DNA from 2 places in the Roseateles sp. NT4 genome. Region 2 is predicted to be linked to the other one. Evidence: riboswitches for the same ligand, from Rfam matches in the RefSeq annotation. Region 2 holds a riboswitch; the other holds the start of a gene.
The links. Region 2 has a riboswitch for cyclic di-GMP ahead of ACS5PN_RS11285 (hypothetical protein). Riboswitches for the same ligand answer to the same signal wherever they lie in the genome.

Region 1 (8,959 bases), on a different contig from region 2:
CCTTGCCACCAGCCAGCGGCTGGGTGGCGTTGCCGATCTCCCAGTAGAAGGGCTGGGCGGCGACGCAGACGGCCGACTTCTCGGCCGTCAGCCGCGCGGCGGCGGCGCGCTGCACGGGCGTGGGGTCGGCGTGAGCAATGAGGGGCGCGGCGATCAGCAGGGCAAGGGTGGTGTGGCGCATGGGGTTCTCCGTTGAGGTGGTTCCATGCTGCGGGGAAGCGGGCGCGCAAAGGTTGCCGCGCGGGTTGCACCGCTTGCGGAGCCTGACGGCAGGCGAGGTCTTGCAAGGATTTGTCATTGTTTTCCGTCAGTGTGCGGGGCCTGGCTCTCCCTAACATCCACGCATGAGTCGCATCCTGATCGCCGACGACGAGGCCGAACTGCGCGGCCTGCTGCAGCGCTACCTGACCGAGCAGGGCCACAGCGTGCGCGCCGTGCCCGATGCGGCCGCCGCTGCGCAGCTGCTCGCCCGCGAGCGCTTCGACGTGCTGGTGCTGGACCTGATGATGCCCGGCGAGGATGGCCTGTCCTTGTGCCGCCGCCTGCGCGGCCAGGGCGAGACCATCCCCATCCTGATGCTGACGGCGCGTGGCGACCTGGTCGACCGCGTGCTGGGCCTTGAGATGGGCGCCGACGACTATCTCGCCAAGCCCTTTGCGCCGCGCGAGCTGCTGGCACGCATCCAGGCCATGGTGCGCCGCCAGCAGCAGCTGGGCGCCCACGTCGGCCCGGCCGGCGAGGCCGCGGTGCGCTTCGGCCCCTTCACCTTCTATCCGACGCAGCGGCGCCTGGAGCGCGACGGCGCGGCCGTGGACATCAGCACCGTTGAGCTCAACCTGCTGCGCGCCCTGGCCAGCCAGCCCAACCGGCCGCTGGGCCGCGAGAAGCTGCTGGTGCTGGCCCATGGCGACGAACATGGCGTCAGCGACCGCAGCCTGGATGTGCAGATCATGCGCTTGCGCCGCCTCATCGAAGACGACCCGAGCACGCCGCGCCATGTGCAGACCGTGTGGGGCCTGGGTTACGTCTTCATCCTGGAGCCCGACGCCCGATGAAGTTCGGCCTGTCCACGCTGTTCGGCCGCAATCTGTGGCTCATCGTTGCGCTCATCGTCATGGGCCAGCTCGTCAATGCCATCGTCTACCGCGAGCTGGTCGCCAAGCCGAGGTTGCACCAGTCGGCCGAGGCGACGGCGCGCAGCCTGCAGGCCGTGGCCGAAGGCCTGCGCCTGCTGCCCGAGGACCAGCGCGCCGGCTTCGTCGCCCGTTTCAATGCCCGTGCCGGCTCGGGGCTGATGGAGGGGCGGCCCGAGCGCATCTCGCTGATGGAACGCGCCTATCTGGCCGAACTGGGCGAGCAGCTCGGCCTGGCGCCGGGTGGGCTGCAATGGCAGCGCGAGGCCAATGGCCTGATCGCCGTGCGCCTGCCCGACGTGCCCTACTGGCTGGCCGTGCCCTCGGTGCAGCCGGCCCACCGTTTCGCCCGCACCTGGCTGATTGCCAGCGGCGTCAGCGGCGTGCTGGCTCTGCTCGGCGCCTGGCTGATCCAGCGCCGCATCAACCGGCCGCTGCAGCGCCTGGTCGAGGCGGCCAAGGCCGTGGGCGCCGGCCAGCGCCGCCTGCTGCTGCCGACCGATGGCCCGGCCGAGACGGCCGCCCTGGCGCGCGGCTTCAACGACATGGCCGAGGCGCTGGCGCGCGACGAGGAGGAGCGCCTCTTGATGCTGGCCGGCCTGTCGCACGACCTGCGCACGCCGCTGGCCAAGATCCGCCTCGCCAGCGAGCTGCTGCGCAATTCTTTCGATCAAAGCGGCCAGGGCGACAAGGAGCTGCTCGACACCCTGGACCGCAGCCTGCACGGCCTCGACGGCCTGCTGACCCAGTTCCTCGACTACGCCCGTGCCGCCCACCCGGCCGAGCAGGAGCTGCCGGCGGCCGACATCGAGCTGCGCGAATTCCTGGCCGAGACGGTGGTCCTCGCGCCCGGCCTGCCGCAGCCGGTGCTGGCCGAAGGGCCCGCCGTGAAACGCCGTGCCCGCCCCCAGGCCCTGCGCCGCCTGGTGCTCAACCTCATCGTCAACGCTCAAAACCACGGCGCGCCGCCCATCGAGCTGGCCTGCGGCGTGGACGGTGGCGCGGTGTGGATCGAGGTGCGCGACCGTGGCCCTGGCATTGCGCCGGGGCGCGTCGATGACTTGAAGCGGCCCTTCCAGCGCGGCGACGCGGCGCGCGGCGGCAAGCCCGGCTCGGGACTGGGCCTGGCCATCGTCGAGCGCATCGCGCGCGCCGAGGGGGCCGAACTGAGGCTGCTGCCGCGCGAGGGCGGCGGCCTCGTCGCACGCGTGCGCTGGAGCGGCTGACGCCGCCTCAGTTGAGGGTGCAGCCGCCGCGGTTCATGCGGCTTTCGAGGCTGGCGATGCGGTTCTGTTGCTGGATGACTGCCGCCGACTGATCGATGCCCGACTGCCGGCTGCCGCGCACCGTCGCGTTCCTGCTGCCGTAGGCTTCGGCGCGGGCCTGGCTGAGCTGGCCGCAGTTCACGCCGCCGCCCGGCGCGCCCTGGTAGGGCTGGCCCGTTTCAGGCGCAGCCACCGTGACGGTGCCGACGCGGGCCTTGTCGGCATCGGCGCGGCCGCGGGCCTCCTTGACCTGCGCCTCGCTGGGGCCGGCCTTGATCTCGATCTCCTTGCCTCCGGTGGCGCAAGGCGAGGACTGGTAGACGGTGCTGCCACCGACGCTGCATTTGTAGACCCCCTGGGCCCAGGCCGCCGGCACCGCCAGCAGGCCCAGCGTGAGGGCGGTGACCAAGGGGAAGGCACGCAGCGTCAAGGGTTTCATGGGCTTCGTCCCAAACGGGGTGAGATCGGCGCAGACCTTAGCACCCCCGTCGGGCCTCAGCGCGCCGCCACGAAGCGGTATTCGTGCTGCGCGTCACGCAGCACCAGCGTCGGCTGGGCGGCCTTGTCGTCGCGCACGAACTCGATGCCGGAGATGCCCGGGTCGATGGTGATGTAGCTCTGCGTGCCGTCCTCGTTCTTGCGCAGTGCGACTTCGCTGTTCCAGTGGTCGAACTGGAAGCGCACCTGCTGGCCCTTCTTGCTGACCTTGATGTGGCCCAGGTCGGGTGAGGCATAGCTGGCGGCCAGCGGCTTGATGGCGTCGACCGGCACCGGCATGGTCAGCAGCTCGCGCACCTTGGCGGACTCGGACTTGCGGTTGGCAATCGACACCTTGAGGCGTTCGTCGGCCTCGGGGCGGCCGTCGAACAGCACTTCCAGCAGCTTGCGCTGCAGCGGGCCGCGCAGCAGCACGCCGGCGTCGGAGTTGGTCAGGATGGTCACGCCGACGCCGTACTCGGGCAGCCAGATCATGTTGGAGTGGAAGCCCAGCATGTCGCCGCCATGCGAGGCGATGGTGATGCCGTACTGCTTGTCGACGATGAGGCCCATGCCGTAGGTGACGTCTTCGCCGACCATGACCTGGGGCTTGTAGCGCTCGGCCCAGTTGGCCTCGCCGATCAGCGGCTGGCCCTCGGGCGTCTTGCCCTTGTTGAGCTCCATCAACACCCAGCGGCTGAAGTCGCGCGGCGTCGTCCAGACCGCGCCGGCGGGGCGGGCCGGGATGATGGTGTAGTTCAGGTCCATGCTGGCGCGGCGGGTGCTGCCGTCCAGGGCGTCGCCATGGGGCATGGCGTGGTTGCCGCGCAGCACCTTGGCGTAGTCGAAGGTGGTGCTCTTCATGTCCAGCGGGCCGAACAGCAGCTCCTGCATGGCCTGGTCATAAGCCGCGCCGACTTCCTTGCCGGGCTTGAGAGCGTTGGCCGCGACGTAGCCGCCGGCGCCCACCATCAGGTTGCTGTACTGGAAGACCTCGCCGAACTTGCTGGTCGGCTTCATGGTGCCGAGCTGGTCGAAGGTGGACGTGGCGGGTGCCTTGCCGCTGGCGAACAGCCACTCCAGGTCCTGGCGCGGCATGCCGGTGCAGGCGCAGACGAGGTGGCGGACCTGCACGGTCTTGGTCACCTCGGGGTCGGCCAGCTTGAAGCCCGGATAGGCCTCGGCGGCGGGCTGGTCCCAGCGCAGCTTGCCGGCGTCGACGGCGCGGGCCAGCAGGGCCGTCGTCATGGCCTTGGTGTTGCTGGCCGCCATGAAGAGGGTGTCGGCATCCACCGGCGTCGGCTTGCCCTGCTCGCGCACGCCCAGGCCGCCGGCCCAGACCACCTTGCGGTCATCGATGAAGCTCAGGCCCACGCCCGGCACATTCAGCTGTTTCATGCCCTCGGCGACGAAGGCCTTGAGCTGCTCGACGCGCTCGGGCGTCAGCGGCTTGGCGGTCTTGCCGGCAAAGCTCTCGCGCTCATAGCCCTTGGGGCGCAGGCTGGCGAAGAACTTGCCGATGGGCGCGCCGCGCTTCTCCAGCGTGGCGTCGGAAGCCTGCAGCAGCAGCACGATCCAGGCCTTGCCGTCACCGGTGCTGGCACGGCGCGCGATGGCCTGCAGGGCGAGCTTTTCGTTGGGGGAGGTCTCGTAGTCGAAGACCTGCTGGTCCACCCAGCCATTGCGGGACGGGCGCGGCGTGGCCAGGCGCAGGGTGCGCTTGAAGGCCGGGTCGACCTGGGCCCAGGCCTGGGCGATGGCGTCGGCGGCGTCCTTGGCCGAGGCCAGGTCGACGACGGTGACGCTGGCATCGCCCTCGGGTGCGGTGAACTTCAGCACCGCACCGCTGGTGCTGGTGGCGAAGGCTTCGGGCGGGGAGTAGCTGTGGCCGGCGGAGGTGGTGTCGGCATGGGCCGTCGCGAAGGCGGCAGCAAGCAGGGATGCGATCAGCAAACGGCGCATGGGGGCTCCATGTTGAGGAGCCCGCATGCTAGGGCCTGTTAGCGCTGCGGCAATGGGTCGCGTTGTGACCAGAAAGGCCGCAGGCCCGACAGCAGACCGCAAGCTGGGTGTCGACCCAGCGAGGATCTGCAACACAGCATGCGGCCTTTCTGGCCACAACCCTTCGGGAAGGCCCGCCGCAAGGGGTCACTCGTTGTTGCAGCCCTGGCCCGCACGCGAGTGCGGGCGGCGCGCTGCGTCTAGATTGGCCCCTTGCGGCGGGCCTTCGCGGCCCACTGCCGCAGCGCTAACAGGCCCCCGGAATCAGGGCGTGTTGATCGTCACGGTGACGTTGCCGGTCGAGGTCTGGCCCAGGTTGTCCTTCAGCGTGATGACGAGGTTGGTGCGGCCGGCCACCGGGTTGGCCCAGTTCAGCGCGATGCCGCTGCTGCTGCCCGAGAAGCCCATGCCGGGAGCGGCGCCCGTTATGCCGATGCTCAGCGAGCTGGCGCCCGGCGCCGAGTAGCCGATGGTGGCGGACAGGGCCTTGCCGGCCGTGCCGCTGAGGCTGGTGGTCGTCAGCGTCGGGCCGGAGGTGGGTGCGGGCGTCGTCGTGGTGGTGCCCGACGCGGTCGTGGTGGTGGCGCCGCTGAGGCTGGTCCACAGCGCGCTGACGTTGGGCGTGCCCCAGCCGGTCGGCGTGTCGTAGCCGGTCTTGGCCGCGCAGGCGGTGCAGCTGCCGTTGCTGCCGGTGGACACGTCCTTGAAGACGGCCGAGTACTGCGTCGGCACGGCGCCGATCTGCTGGTAGAGGGCGCTGTGCGGCTGGCCGAGCAGGGCCTTGGAGGATGCGGCGCGCATGGCGTTGGCAACGGCCAGCAGGCCGGCCCATTGCGGTGTGGCCAGGCTGGTGCCACCGGCGCTGACCCAGCGCGTCGTCGTGCTGCCCTGGGCGATGAGGGCCACGTACTGGCCGCTGTTGGGGTCGGCGTTGAAGGCCACGTCGGCCACGGCGCGCTTGGCATAGCCGCCGATGGTGCCGCTCTGGTAGCTGGGCAGGGCCACATAGGCGCTGGTGCCGCCGCCGGTGCCGGTCCAGGTCGACTCGCTGCGGGCGCCGCTGCCGGTGTAGGTCAGCGTCGTGCCGCCGACGGCGACGACCTTGGTCGACACCGAGGGCCAGGACACGGCCGCGCCGTCGTCGCCGGTGGCGGCCAGATAGCTCATGCCGGCGGTGGCGAAGTTGCTGTCATAGCTCGACACCCAGCTGCCTTCCGCGGCGCCGAAGCTCATGGACACGACACCGGCGCCCATCTTGTTGGCGAGGGCCACGGCCTTGGACAGGCTGCTGACGCCGGCATCCGGCGCCTCGATGAGGACGAGGCGGGCCAGCGGCGCAGTGGCATGGGCCCACTGCACGTCCAGCGCAATCTCGGTGGCCCAGCCGCTGTCATAGGCGGGGGCCGTGGCGGTCAGGGCGCCGGCACTGCTGCTGTAGGCGACGACCAGCTCGCAGCTGGTGGTGGAGGCGGCCGCCAGCGGCAGGCTGGCATTGGCGGCCAGCGTGCGGTTGCTGCAGGTCGGTAGGCCGAACTTGGCATTGAAGGCGGCCAGTTCCGCGGCGATGTTGGGGTCGTGCTTGGCGTTGACGATGTAGATGGTCTGGCCGGCGCCAAGCTGGGCGGCCTGGGCCGCAGTCAGGCCGGTGGTGCTGGGCGGCAGCGCCGGCTGGCCGTAGGCGGCGCGGATCTGGGCCGGCGTGTAGACCGTCATGGCCGTCGAACTGGCCATGGGGGTGGCTTCGCCATTGTTCGAAGCGAGGGCGCGGGGGCGCAGTGCGTCGTCCAGGCGCTCGCGGGTCAGGCCGCGGGTGGCGACGCCGGACAGGGCCAGGGCGCGGTGCGGGGCGGGGCCGTTGTCGGGCTCGGCGAGATCGACGGCGGCGGTGTGGAAGCTGGGGTGGGCGACGAGGTTGGACGGGGCGGCTTCGGCCAGGTCCACGCTGAGGTTGATGACCGATGCCGACTCGCTGGCCTGGACCGTGGGGCTGTCGCCACCGCCGCCACCGCAGGCGGTCAAGGCCGCGGCGGTCAGCAGGGTGAAGGTCCAGTGGAGGTGGCGGGTACTGCGCATGGCCAGGTTCTCGTACGAAAGAGGGCCACGCCGATCAAGACCGTGGGTCTTGGCGGCCCCGCTGCCGTGGCGCTTGCGCGATGCAAGTGCTTTAGGCCGGTGGCTTTGCGTCCCCGCCTTTCGACGGGTTTGCCCTCAGGGTTGTGAAACAGCTTCAGTCTAGGCGCCGGGGTGCTGCCATGCACTGCCCGGTGCGGGCGGTGCGTGACATCTGCCGCGGCGGGCGGCGTGAGCGTTGACTGCCGCCAGTCTGGGTTTCGTGAGTTACTGCCGTGTCGTTGCTTTGTGTCACAGCGGACACAAGCTCATGCAGGTGCGATCTCCACCGCCACACCGCTCAGCACCGCATTGCCGCTCAGCGGATCCCGCGCCGCGTCGTCGAGCAGCGCATTCATGTTGACGCCGGGCCGTTCGCGCGCCACGCTTAAGCAAACGCCTTCCAGGTCATGCCCCCAGCCATGCGGCAGGCTGACGACACCGGGGCTCATGCAGTCGCTGCGTTCGACGCGGGCGATCAGCTCGCCGACGGCGCTCTTGATCTTGGCGAACTCGGCGAGGCCCAGGCGGTCGGCGTCCTCGGGATGGACCAGCAGGGTGCAGCGGTCCGGTCCCTTGGCCAGCACCGGCAGGTTGTGCATCCAGCTGTTGCCCGAGCGGGTGTCGCGGCGGCCGATGAGGCTGAACTCGGGTGCTGGCTCGGTCTTCACTTCGGCCAGATCGGCCAGCACCGAGGGCGGTGCGAGTTCGATCTTGCCGCTGGGCGTGCGCAGCACCTCGGGGATGCGGGCGGTGAGCGCGCCGAGGTCGATGCCGCCGCCTTCGACGGTGCTCTTCGCCTTGACCTTGGCCAGGTTGATGCCGTCGGGCTTGCGGCCGAACTGGTCGCCATAGGGGCCGACGCGCAGCTGCAGGTCGATCAGGCGCTCAGGACCGCGCCAGGGCTTGAGCGCCGCCAGCACTGCCGGCGTCTGGTCGCCGGCAAAGCGGCGCACATCGGCCTCGATGGCCTCGTCGTCGAGCTGGGCCACGTCGACCTCCAGGCCACGGCCTTCGAGCAGGGCGCACAGGCGCAGGATGGTCTGCCACTCCTGCGGCGTGCCAGCCGGCGCATCGAAGACCGGACCTGAGAAGCGCGCATGGTTGCGGTGGCTGAGCTGGGGGAAGGCGACGTCGAAATGCAGGTCCTCCAGCGGCGACAGCCCCGGCAGGATGACGTCGGCATGGCGGCTGGTCTCGTTGACGTAGATGTCCAGGCTCAGCATGAAGTCCAGGCCTTGCAGCGCCTTGGCGATGCGCGGGCCGGCGGGCGTGGACAGCACCGGGTTGCTGGCGATGCTGATCAGGGCCCGGATCTGGCCTTCGCCCGGCGTCTCCATCTCCTCGGCCATCACGGTGATGGGCAGCTCGCCGAAGACCTCAGGCGCGCCCGACACGCGGCTCTTGCGGCGGCCGGTCGTGATGCCCTTACCTACTCCAACAGGGTCACCAGGCTTGCCCTGGGTGTTGGGCGCGAAGGCGGCGGCCTTGGCGAACATCGCGCCGCCTTCGCGGTCGAGGTTGCCGGTCAGCACATTGATGAGGTCGACCAGCCAGGAATTGACCGTGCCGAAGCGGGTCACGCAGGTGCCGATGCGGCCGTAGACGGCGGCGCGCGGCGCGGCGGCGAGTTCGCGGGCGATGCGGCGCTGTGTCTCGGCCGGGATGCCGCAGCCAGCGGCCGTGACCTCCGGCGCGAAGGGCGCAACGGCGGCACGAGCCTCGTCCAGGCCGTTGACGTGGTCCTCCAGCCGGCCCAGTTGGACGAGGTTCTCGGCGAACAGCGTGTGGGCGATGCCGGCCAGCAGCAGCGCGTCGCCGCCGGGGCGGATGGGCAGATGCTCGTCGGCCGCCGCGGCCGTCTCGCTGCGGCGCGGGTCGACGACGACGATGCGCCCGCCGCGCGCCCGCATGGCCTTGGCCTTGCCGCGGTAGTCGGGCACCGTCCACAGGCTGCCGTTGCTGATCATGGGG
Region 2 (8,959 bases):
CCGACTCTCGCTCGAGCTCACGGTGAAGAGCCGCCGCTGCATCGGGTACAGCCGGGTGCGCGAGCCAGGTCTTGGTTTCAGGGTCTTCGATGACCGCCTGCCTAACTTCGGCGAGGGTGACGCCGGGTCGGAACAGGCCGCTGAGGTCAATCTCGACGACGCGAAGGCCGGCGTGCTGCATCAGCTCGCGTTTGCGCGCATCGACGGCGTGGGTCACGCGAATTTCAATCCAGTCGACGTCGTCGGCGCGCGATGCCTTCAGGTCCGCTCGCAGGGAATGCGTCTTGGGCGCACCTGCCGGAGCTGAGAACAGGTCAGCCTGCAGGGCGTTTGAAGGCGGTGGCTCTTTGACCTCAAGGGCGGCTTCCGCGTCCACGGCTTGGTAGACCGCCGCCGTGGCCGGCTCCACAACTCTTGTGCGCAGGGGCTTGTGGATGCGGGGCGCTATGCCGTCGCCGTAGACCTCGAGCGCCGGCAGGTTCAGCCGCTTAGCCTGAATGACGGCTTGCTTGCCGGCCAGGTGCAGCGCCGACTCGAAGCCCTTGGCGCACTCGTCGCCAGATTGGTGTCCGAAGTACTGGGTCGTGCGGACCCTGCCCTGGTTGTATGCAACCAGCGGGCGTCGGCAGCCTGGACACAGGCAGCCGCATCCCTTGCCGTTGGGGACGGCCCCAGGCTCGACTAGCTCGTCGGCACGGAGACCGAAGGGGACTTTCAGCACGGTCGTGGCGAGGAGTCCGTGGTCGGGGGCTCAGGGAGCAGCGTCCCGAGAATGCCAGTGGTCGTCACGCTTTGTCGGGCGCGGGTGATGGCGCGTCATCTTCGCCTTCGTCAGGCTTGTCGCTTGGAGCCGCGGTCGGCGCTTCGGGTGCCGTCGGCGGAGCTTGGCTTCGGGATTTCTGGGCCGACGGCGTCGTCAGCACGCAGTAGCGCAGGAGGAGCCACCACGCGTAGAAAACCTCCGGGCCGAACATGGTCTCGTCAGGCATCAATCCATGCAGGGCTTCGTTGCGCAGGTTGCCGCCCAACGTGTCGACAAACACGTCCTGCATCTCGAAGACCGCGTCTTCACCGAACGCCGTCTTTGCCTCCTCAAGTTCGAGAAGGGGCTTGAAGATGCGCTCGGGCTGCAGACCCGTGGGCCCGAGGATGGAGGTGTCGGCGCCCATACCTTCCATCACGTGCCGAAGCATGGCTTCGAACTTCGGCGGCACAAGGTGTGCTGCCAGGAGCATGTCCCCGTCGAAGCCGGTTAGCAGGGCGCGTAGGAAGCTTTCGCCATGGCCTCTCGGGATGGCGGCGCTGTAGCGGATGAGCTCGGCTATGTCGTGCCGTGTCGGGCGATGCTCCTCGCAGATTGCTCGTAGCGCTGGATACAGGATGGCCCTGACATTTGGCTCGCGTCGACTGCGGGCCTCGTGGAACATGCGGCCGCGCAAGCCCTCATTGCTGACGTCCGGGGCGCCCGCGTCCAGCGGCGGAATGATGGCAACGGTGCGCCCGCGGTAGTTCATCACGCTCAGCGGCGTCATGGCCCCCAGGATGGCAACCTGGGCGTCCTTGTGGACCTTGTTCTTGAGGGAGTCGAGGGTTGGTGGACCCACCAAGCTGCAGAGCGTCAAGACGGCATCGCGGAAGGATTTGCCGCGGACGGACTCGATAGCTTGGCGCGTCATATCGGTCACGTCCATTCGCGTAGTGACCGTTTGGAGCTGGGCCAGCGATTGCGTCTGCCATTCGAGCATCCGCTCGTGCATCTGGCCAGCGCGTGCGGCGTCCCCGCCGGCCTGGCGCATGGCTGTTACCGCGTCTCCCATGATGGACGCTGCAGCAATGGCGCCTTGACCCGGTCGCAAGTAGGCGGCTTCGGCTTCGCTGGCAAGCGCCTCCGCGGCTGACCGCTGTTCGCGCGCACAGGAGACGCTGTCGCCAGCTTTGGCGAAGCATTCTGCAGCCAGGGTGTGCGCGTCCTTGGCATGGAAGAACTTGCCCAACGAACTGGCAGCAGTGCCGATGGCGGCCGCGTGGCTCCCCAGCATCGCAGCGTCGCCATGGTTGAACTCAAGCAGGAGGTCGATGAGGCGATGGCGAAGTGGTGTGCCCTCGTCCGGCCGGTCGACCTCCCCTTGTATTTCGGCGAGCACTTCGTCTTTGAGCGAGATGCCGCCTTTCCCGAGACTAGCGGCCAATCGCAAGGCCCGCTCGAGGCGCGCCGCACGCTCGGGCCAGTCGCCGGCAGCGGACAGAAACTTTGATGCAGCGACATAGGCGCGAACGGCACCTTGAGCGGCCGGAAAATGTCGGCCCTGCATCCAGATGACGTCCAGTGCCCTGGCGCGCAACTCAGCGTCTGCAACCTTCTCGGCCCACGGGTAGATGCGAAGGAGCATGTCCTTCGGCAGGTCGGCCGGAATCCAGGACCTTTGGTCGCCGAACACGAACATCGGCCCGTAGGGCTCGTGGGCGTTGGCGTGCTTCAACCCCATTTGGAGCATGCCCTGCAGAAAGCCGAGGCATGCGAACTGGGCGGTCTGCCAGCGCGTCTCGTCGGCGAGCAGCGGGGCCAAGACGGTGCTGTAGGCCATAGCCTCCCGTTCGGTGGAGGTCGACAGGAGCCCCTCGACATCCAGCGATTCCAGAGCTTCCTGCGTGACCAGGGACCAATCCAAGGGCATCTTTTCTCCAAAAGCGGCGCGGCATTTTCATGGGGGTTTGTGCCGCGAGAGGCGTGCCGCGAGGGGAAATTGACCGTGCTGCCCCGGGAGATATTCGGTGCGCGGGGCCTTCAGCCGAGTTGAAAACGACTTTTTGTCGACAGGGTCCTCTTCGGAAACGGCTTTTTGTCGTGGTGAGGCGGAAACCCGCATGGATATTGGATGCTGGCGATTCGCCGGTGCATGGCCTGCGGGTAGGTGGTCCGCCTGCTGCATCTGGACGGGGCGGGGGTACCTGCGAGCGAAAGGGCGCCGCCAAGGACGGCTTCGAGGCGCGCCCCGCTTTAGCATTGACCCCTACCTCAATTCGAAGCGCCTTTATTGGCAGCTCGAAGGCTTGGACTGGCCGCCGCCGAAACGACTTTTTGTCGCCCCGCCAATCGGAAACGACTATTTGTCGAACGAAGCGGCTTTATTGACGGCGACCAGACGGTGCCGCCGGACTGGCGACAATCAGCCCATGGACAGCCAGCAATTCCGCGCCGCTCTGGGCATGTTTGCCACCGGCGTGACCATCGTCACCGTGCGCTCGCCCGAGGGAGGCCTGGTCGGCCTCACCGCCAATTCCTTCAATTCGGTCTCCCTGGATCCGCCCCTGGTGCTGTGGAGCCTGTCGCGCCGCGCCGGCTCCATGCCGGTGTTCACCCATGGCTCGCACTACGCCATCAACATCCTCGCGGCCGACCAGAAGGAGCTGGCCCAGCGCTTCGCGATGCGCGACATCGACCGCTTCGCCGGCGTGGCCTGGCGCGAGGGTGCCGGCGGCGCGCCGGTGCTGGACGGCGCCGCCGCCACCTTCGAATGCGCCAACCGCAGCCGCTACGAGGAAGGCGACCATGTCATCTTTGTCGGCGAGGTCGAGCGCTGCACCGCCCGGGTCGGGGCGCAGCCGCTGATCTTTCATGGCGGTCGGTACTTCACCGAACTTCCGTTGTGAGGTGTTGTCGATTCCACTGAAGGTCGTTCGTCGTCATTGCAGAGGGCAATCCTCTGTCCAACCACGGAAACCATCATGACCAACACCGTCACTCTGCACCGCGTGCTGCGCTGCCCGCCCGACCGCGTCTACCGCGCCTTCACGACGCCCGCCGCCATGGCCAAGTGGCTGCCGCCGCATGGCTTCACCGGCACCGTCCACGAGATGGATGCCCAGGTGGGCGGCACGTACAAGATGTCCTTCACCAACTTCACGACCGGTGGCGGCCACAGCTTCGGCGGCCGCTACCTGGAACTGGTGCCGGGCCAGAAGCTGCGCTACACGGCCGCCTTCGACGACCCCAACCTGCCCGGCGAGATGACGACGACGGTCGAGTTGCGCGCCGTCTTCTGCGGCACCGAGGTGCACATCAAGCAGGAAGGCATCCCGGCCATGATTCCGGCCGAGGCCTGCTACCTGGGCTGGCAGGAGTCGCTGACCCTGCTCGCCCAGCTGGCAGAACCGGAAATCAATCAGTGATCACTTGACACCTGGGGTCTTGACGATGGCCGCCATCGCGGCCTTGAAGCCGGCATCGTTCAGCATCGCGTTCCACTGCGCCATCAGCGCCGCGTAGTCGCCGGTCGAGATCTTCTTGGCGTTGATCGCGGCCGTGATGGCGGCGTTCAGGCGCACCACCTCGTCGTACTTCGCGAAGCCCTTGCCCTTGAGCTGGGTCACCGCGTAGTTGCTGTAGCCCCAGGCGTTGTTCAGGTTGTTCCAGTCGCCGCTGCCGGGCTGGACATAGGCCACCGGAGCGGGGGCCGGCGTCGGTGCCGTGACAGGAGCCGGCGCGGCCTTCGGCGGCTCGACCTTGGGAGCGGGAGCCGGTGCCGGGGTCGGAGCCGGCGCGGGAGCCGGAGCCGTGGTGGGCTTGCCGCAGGTGCCGGTCACATTGACGCGCACCCAGCCCGTGCTCGGCACGCCGTCCACATTGACGACCACCTTGACGTTGTTGGCGCCGGCGAAGAGATAGGGTTGCGTCCAGATGGTCTTGACGACCTTGGGCGTCAGCGCGATCTGCGTGTTCTGCGCAATCAGCGTGTCATTGCTGTAGATGCGGTTGGTGCTGGTCGCGACCGCCGTGTTGCTGACCTCGTCGTACTTGAAGTTGAAGGCGCAGCGGCCCAGGCTGGAGATGAAGGCGTCCGTCTCGCTGACGGTGATCTGCGGCATCGCGCCGGAGGCCGTGCCATTGGCAGAGACGAGCATCGGCGCCGCCTGGGCGACAACGGTCTGGCCGTCGCTCTTGACGATGCGCACGAGGCCGGTGAGCTGGGCCGTGGGGTCGGCCGCGAAGCCTGCCTGAGCAAAGAAGGCGAGGGCAGCGAAGGCGGTGGCTTGGTACTTCATGGCGTGGTCTTTCGGGTTGGTGCAAAGGCTGGGGCTACGAGGCAGTAGCCGGCACCTCCCCGTGTGCCACGCTGCGGACATGTCCTTGTCCGCCTAGGGCGGCCCCGCTGTCTTTTGCTCGGGTTTGAGCACGAAGACCGGTGGCTTTGCGTCCCCGCCTTTCGACGGGTTTGCCGACTGCATGGACGCAAGTGTGCGGATGTAAGCCGTGTTTTGTCCGTGCGTCAGTTCACGAACGGCAGACCCCGCCCGGCGAGCGGCGCGGGGCTCGCGACGAGCGGTTTTTGAAGCTTGCGGGCGGCTTGCGGCAGCGTTTTCAGCGCGCGTGGCCGGCCGGGAAGGCCCGCGGTGCGTGCGTGATGGCTCGCCAACGCCACAGGCCCAGTGCGAGGCTCAGCGCGAGGCTGGCGATGCCGAGATGCAGCAGCGGCGTGCCCAGCTTCTGCTGCAGGGCATACATGCCCCAGCCGGCGAAGATGAAGGCCGTCACCGGCAGCGCGGTCATCCAGGGCGAGGGTGTCCCCATGCGCGCGGGGGCGCGCAGCAGCCAGGCGGTGCACAGCGGCAACGCGCCCAGGCCCACACAGAGCAAGGCTGGGTTGTCGGCGGCCCAGGCCAGCAGGGCCAGGGTCGCTGTCGTCAGCGCCCAGGCGACCAGCATGTGGCGCAACTGCAGGCGGGCGATGGCGCGGTTCTGCGCCGTGCCCTGCGGCATGCCGGGGACCAGCAGCAGCAAGGCCTGTTCGCGACGGCTGTGCCACAGCATATTGGGCAGGGCGAAGGCGGGGTTGAAGCCCATGCTGGCGATGCCGATGGCCAGGCCGAAGGCGCCGCGTTTCCAGTTGTCGTGCATGTCGCCGCCGGCCAGCGCGAAGGCGAGGCTGAAGCTCAGCAAAGCGATGACCAGGCCAATGGCCACGCCCATGCTCTGGCGCAGCCAGTGCTGCTGGCCGTGCAGCACGATCTCGACGCGGCTCATGACGCTGCTCTCCTCGGGCTTGGCACGCGCCAGCACATGCTGCAGCCATCCCGCAGCGATGCGCTCGAAGGGCTGGCCCAGCCATTCGCCCGGCTTGCCGAAGGCGGCCATGCCGGAGCGTTTGCTGCTCATGCCTTCCAGGCCAACACGGCGCATGCGGGCGCGGGCCGCATAGGACGCGCGGTGCGCCGCATCGCCGTTGCCGAACAGCGCGGTGATGGAGGCACCCAGGGCCAGCAGGCACAGGGCCAGCACCGACCAGGGCTGGCCCAGCCACAGCGCCAGCAGCTCGCTCCACAGCGGTGCGAGGCGCTGGTCCAGGCCGGCACCGAAGAACAGCATCGGCGCGAAGCTCAGCACCAGCCACAGCACCCAGTGGCGCACGGCCCAGGCCGCGAAGGCCAGCGTGGCGGCAATGATCAGCAGCGTGGCAGGGAAGGAGGGCATGCGCAGCATCGACAGCCACAGCAGGCCCGCACAGACCAAGGTTGTGAGCGCCCAACTGACCAGCGCGAGTTCACGCAGCTGGCGCAGATGGCCGGGCACGAAGCGCGCGACATGCGGGTGGTTCTGCTCCAGCAGGCTGCCTACCACCATCATCCACAGCGACGACAAGATCAGCACGGCGCTGCCACCCAGCACGGCCTGCCACCATTGCGGCGACAGATAGAGGCTGGTGCAGATGCCGGCGACGGTCAGGCCGATCAGCAGGCGCCGGCCCCAGGGCGCTTCGAGGTCGCGCTGGCGCCAGAAGGCCAGCAGCATCTGGCTGGAAGAGGCGGTGTTCATCAGGTCAGCTCCGCGAACAGGTCTTCGAGGTTGACGGCCTGCGCGTCCAGCGGTGCGGCGACGCCGGCCGGCAGGCGCGCCAGCACGCGTTCGCGGCCAGCTTCCAGCGGCGTGCGCTTCAGCGGCTGGGCGCCCAGGCGCGCGAACAGGCCGGCGAGCTCGGAGACGCTGCCGGTGAACGCGCGCACCTGCTCCAGCAGCTCGTCCAGCGGTGCCTGCAGCGCGATGCGGCCATCACTGAGGAAGGCGAGGTTGAAGGCCACGCGCTCCAGGTCGGACAGGATGTGGGTGGAGAACACGACGGTGGTGCCGCGGTCCAGCACCTGATCGACCAGCTCGCGCAGGAAGTCGCGCCGGCCCACGGGGTCGAGGCTGGCCACGGGTTCGTCCAGCACCAGCAGGTCGGGCTCGTGGGCCAGGGCGCGGATGATGGACAGGCGCTGCTGCTGGCCGCCCGAGAGCTTGCGGATGGGCTTGTCGCGGGCAATGTCCCAGCGTGACATCAGGCCCTCGACCTTGGCCTCGTTCCAGCGCGGGTAGAAGCTCCTGAAGTAAGCCAGCAGCTGGGCGCCCGTGAAGTTCTCGAACAGGTCGCTCTGCTGCGGCACATAGCCGATGCGGGCCCGTGCGTCGTCGTCCAGCCGGGTGACGTCCTGGCCGAACAGCTGCACGCGGCCCTGCTGGGGCAGGCGCAGGCCGAGCAGGGTCTCCAGCAGCGTCGTCTTGCCGCTGCCATTGCGGCCCAGCAGGCCGACGACCTGGCCCGGCTGCAGGGCCCAGTCCAGGCCCTTCAGCACGGCGCCGCCCTTGGGATAGGCGAGGCTGACGCCGGCGAGTTCGGCGGTGGCGGTGTCGGAATGGGGGAAGTGGGCGGATTGGGCAGTCATGCTTTGCTCTCGTCGTCGAGGAGTTGGGTCAGCAGGCCGATGACCTCGGCCGCGGGCAGTTGGAGCTGGCGGGCCTCGTCGGCGGCCTTCTGCAGCGTCGGCCGCAGCAGCTCGATGCGCGAGGCCGAAGGCTGGGCGCGGCTGTGCTGCGCCGCCACCACCATGGACAGGCCGCGTCGGCGCTCCAGCACCCCCTCCATCTCCAGCATGGAATAGGCCTTGGAGATGGTCATGGGGTGCACGGCCAGGGCCTGGGCCAGCTCGCGCACCGACGGGATCTCGTCGCCCGCCTTCAGCTGGCCGGCCGCGACGCGCCGCCTGACCTGCTCGATGAGCTGGCGGTAGATGGGCTCGGTCGAGCCGGTGTTGATCTGGACGAAATGGGTGGGGTCCATCGCTGACTGCCTACGTGTATCAGTACGATAGTACACGTGTACAGCTGGCGTCAAGCCCCGGCCGCGCGGGGGACGGGCGGACTGCGCACAATGCAGGCTTTTGCCGTTTCCGAAGCCCGCCATGCGCCGTCTGCTGATCGCCTCCGCCCTGTCTGCCGTCTTTGCCGCCCAGGCGCAAGTCAAGGTCGACGACCCCTGGGTGCGCGCCACCGTGGCGCCGCAGAAGGCCACCGGCGCCTTCATGCAGCTGACGTCTGCCAAGGCGGTCAAGGTCGTGGCGGCCAGCTCGCCGGCGGCGGCCATGGTCGAGATCCACGAGATGAAGATGGACGACGGCGTCATGAAGATGCGTGCCGTCGAAGCGCTGCCGCTACCGGCGGGCCAGGCGGTGGCGCTCAAGCCGGGCAGCTATCACGTCATGCTGATGGGCCTGAAGGCGCCGATCAAGGCCGGCGAGACCGTGCCACTGACGCTGACCGTCGAGGGCGAGGACAAGCAGCGCACGACGGTCGAGATCAAGGCGACGGCACGCTGATGTATCGCGTGGAAGCCACCGACCCCGACGGCTATGTCGCCGCCTTGGGCGGATGGCAGCAGTCCCGGGTGGTGGCCTTGCGCGCCGCCGTGCTGGAGGCCGCGCCGGGCCTGGACGAGCGCCTGAAGTGGGGCCATCTCGTCTACTTCAGCAACGGCCCGGTGCTGCTGATCCGTGCCGAGCCGACCCGCGTGCTGTTCGGCTTCTGGCGCGGCAAGCGTCTGCTGGACCTGGAGCCGCGGCTGCGTGGCGGCGGCAAGTTCGAGCTGCGCACGCTGGAGTTGCGCGAGGACACGCCGCTGGAGCGGGCTGTGGCCCTGGCCCTGGTGAA

Region 1: linked by a shared signal. The riboswitch ahead of ACS5PN_RS19185 (S53 family peptidase) and the one ahead of ACS5PN_RS11285 (hypothetical protein) in region 2 are both predicted to bind cyclic di-GMP.

Annotation. Positions count from the first base shown of each region.
Region 1 covers NZ_JBPZGZ010000003.1:36,712-45,670, forward strand. Annotated here, with positions in the region: gene ACS5PN_RS19160 (hypothetical protein) at 1-181, opposite strand, end outside; gene ACS5PN_RS19165 (response regulator) at 345-1,055, shown strand; gene ACS5PN_RS19170 (ATP-binding protein) at 1,052-2,359, shown strand; gene ACS5PN_RS19175 (hypothetical protein) at 2,367-2,837, opposite strand; gene ACS5PN_RS19180 (serine hydrolase domain-containing protein) at 2,894-4,837, opposite strand; gene ACS5PN_RS19185 (S53 family peptidase) at 5,141-6,949, opposite strand; cyclic di-GMP riboswitch class I at 6,998-7,093, opposite strand; gene ACS5PN_RS19190 (molybdopterin-dependent oxidoreductase) at 7,255-8,959, opposite strand, start outside.
Region 2 covers NZ_JBPZGZ010000002.1:359,770-368,728, reverse strand. Annotated here, with positions in the region: gene ACS5PN_RS11305 (hypothetical protein) at 1-721, opposite strand, end outside; gene ACS5PN_RS11300 (DUF4209 domain-containing protein) at 786-2,669, opposite strand; gene ACS5PN_RS11295 (flavin reductase family protein) at 3,175-3,651, shown strand; gene ACS5PN_RS11290 (SRPBCC family protein) at 3,724-4,170, shown strand; gene ACS5PN_RS11285 (hypothetical protein) at 4,171-5,043, opposite strand; cyclic di-GMP riboswitch class I at 5,138-5,228, opposite strand; gene ACS5PN_RS11280 (hypothetical protein) at 5,360-6,811, opposite strand; gene ACS5PN_RS11275 (ABC transporter ATP-binding protein) at 6,811-7,698, opposite strand; gene ACS5PN_RS11270 (GntR family transcriptional regulator) at 7,695-8,093, opposite strand; gene ACS5PN_RS11265 (copper chaperone PCu(A)C) at 8,215-8,628, shown strand; gene ACS5PN_RS11260 (DUF1801 domain-containing protein) at 8,628-8,959, shown strand, end outside.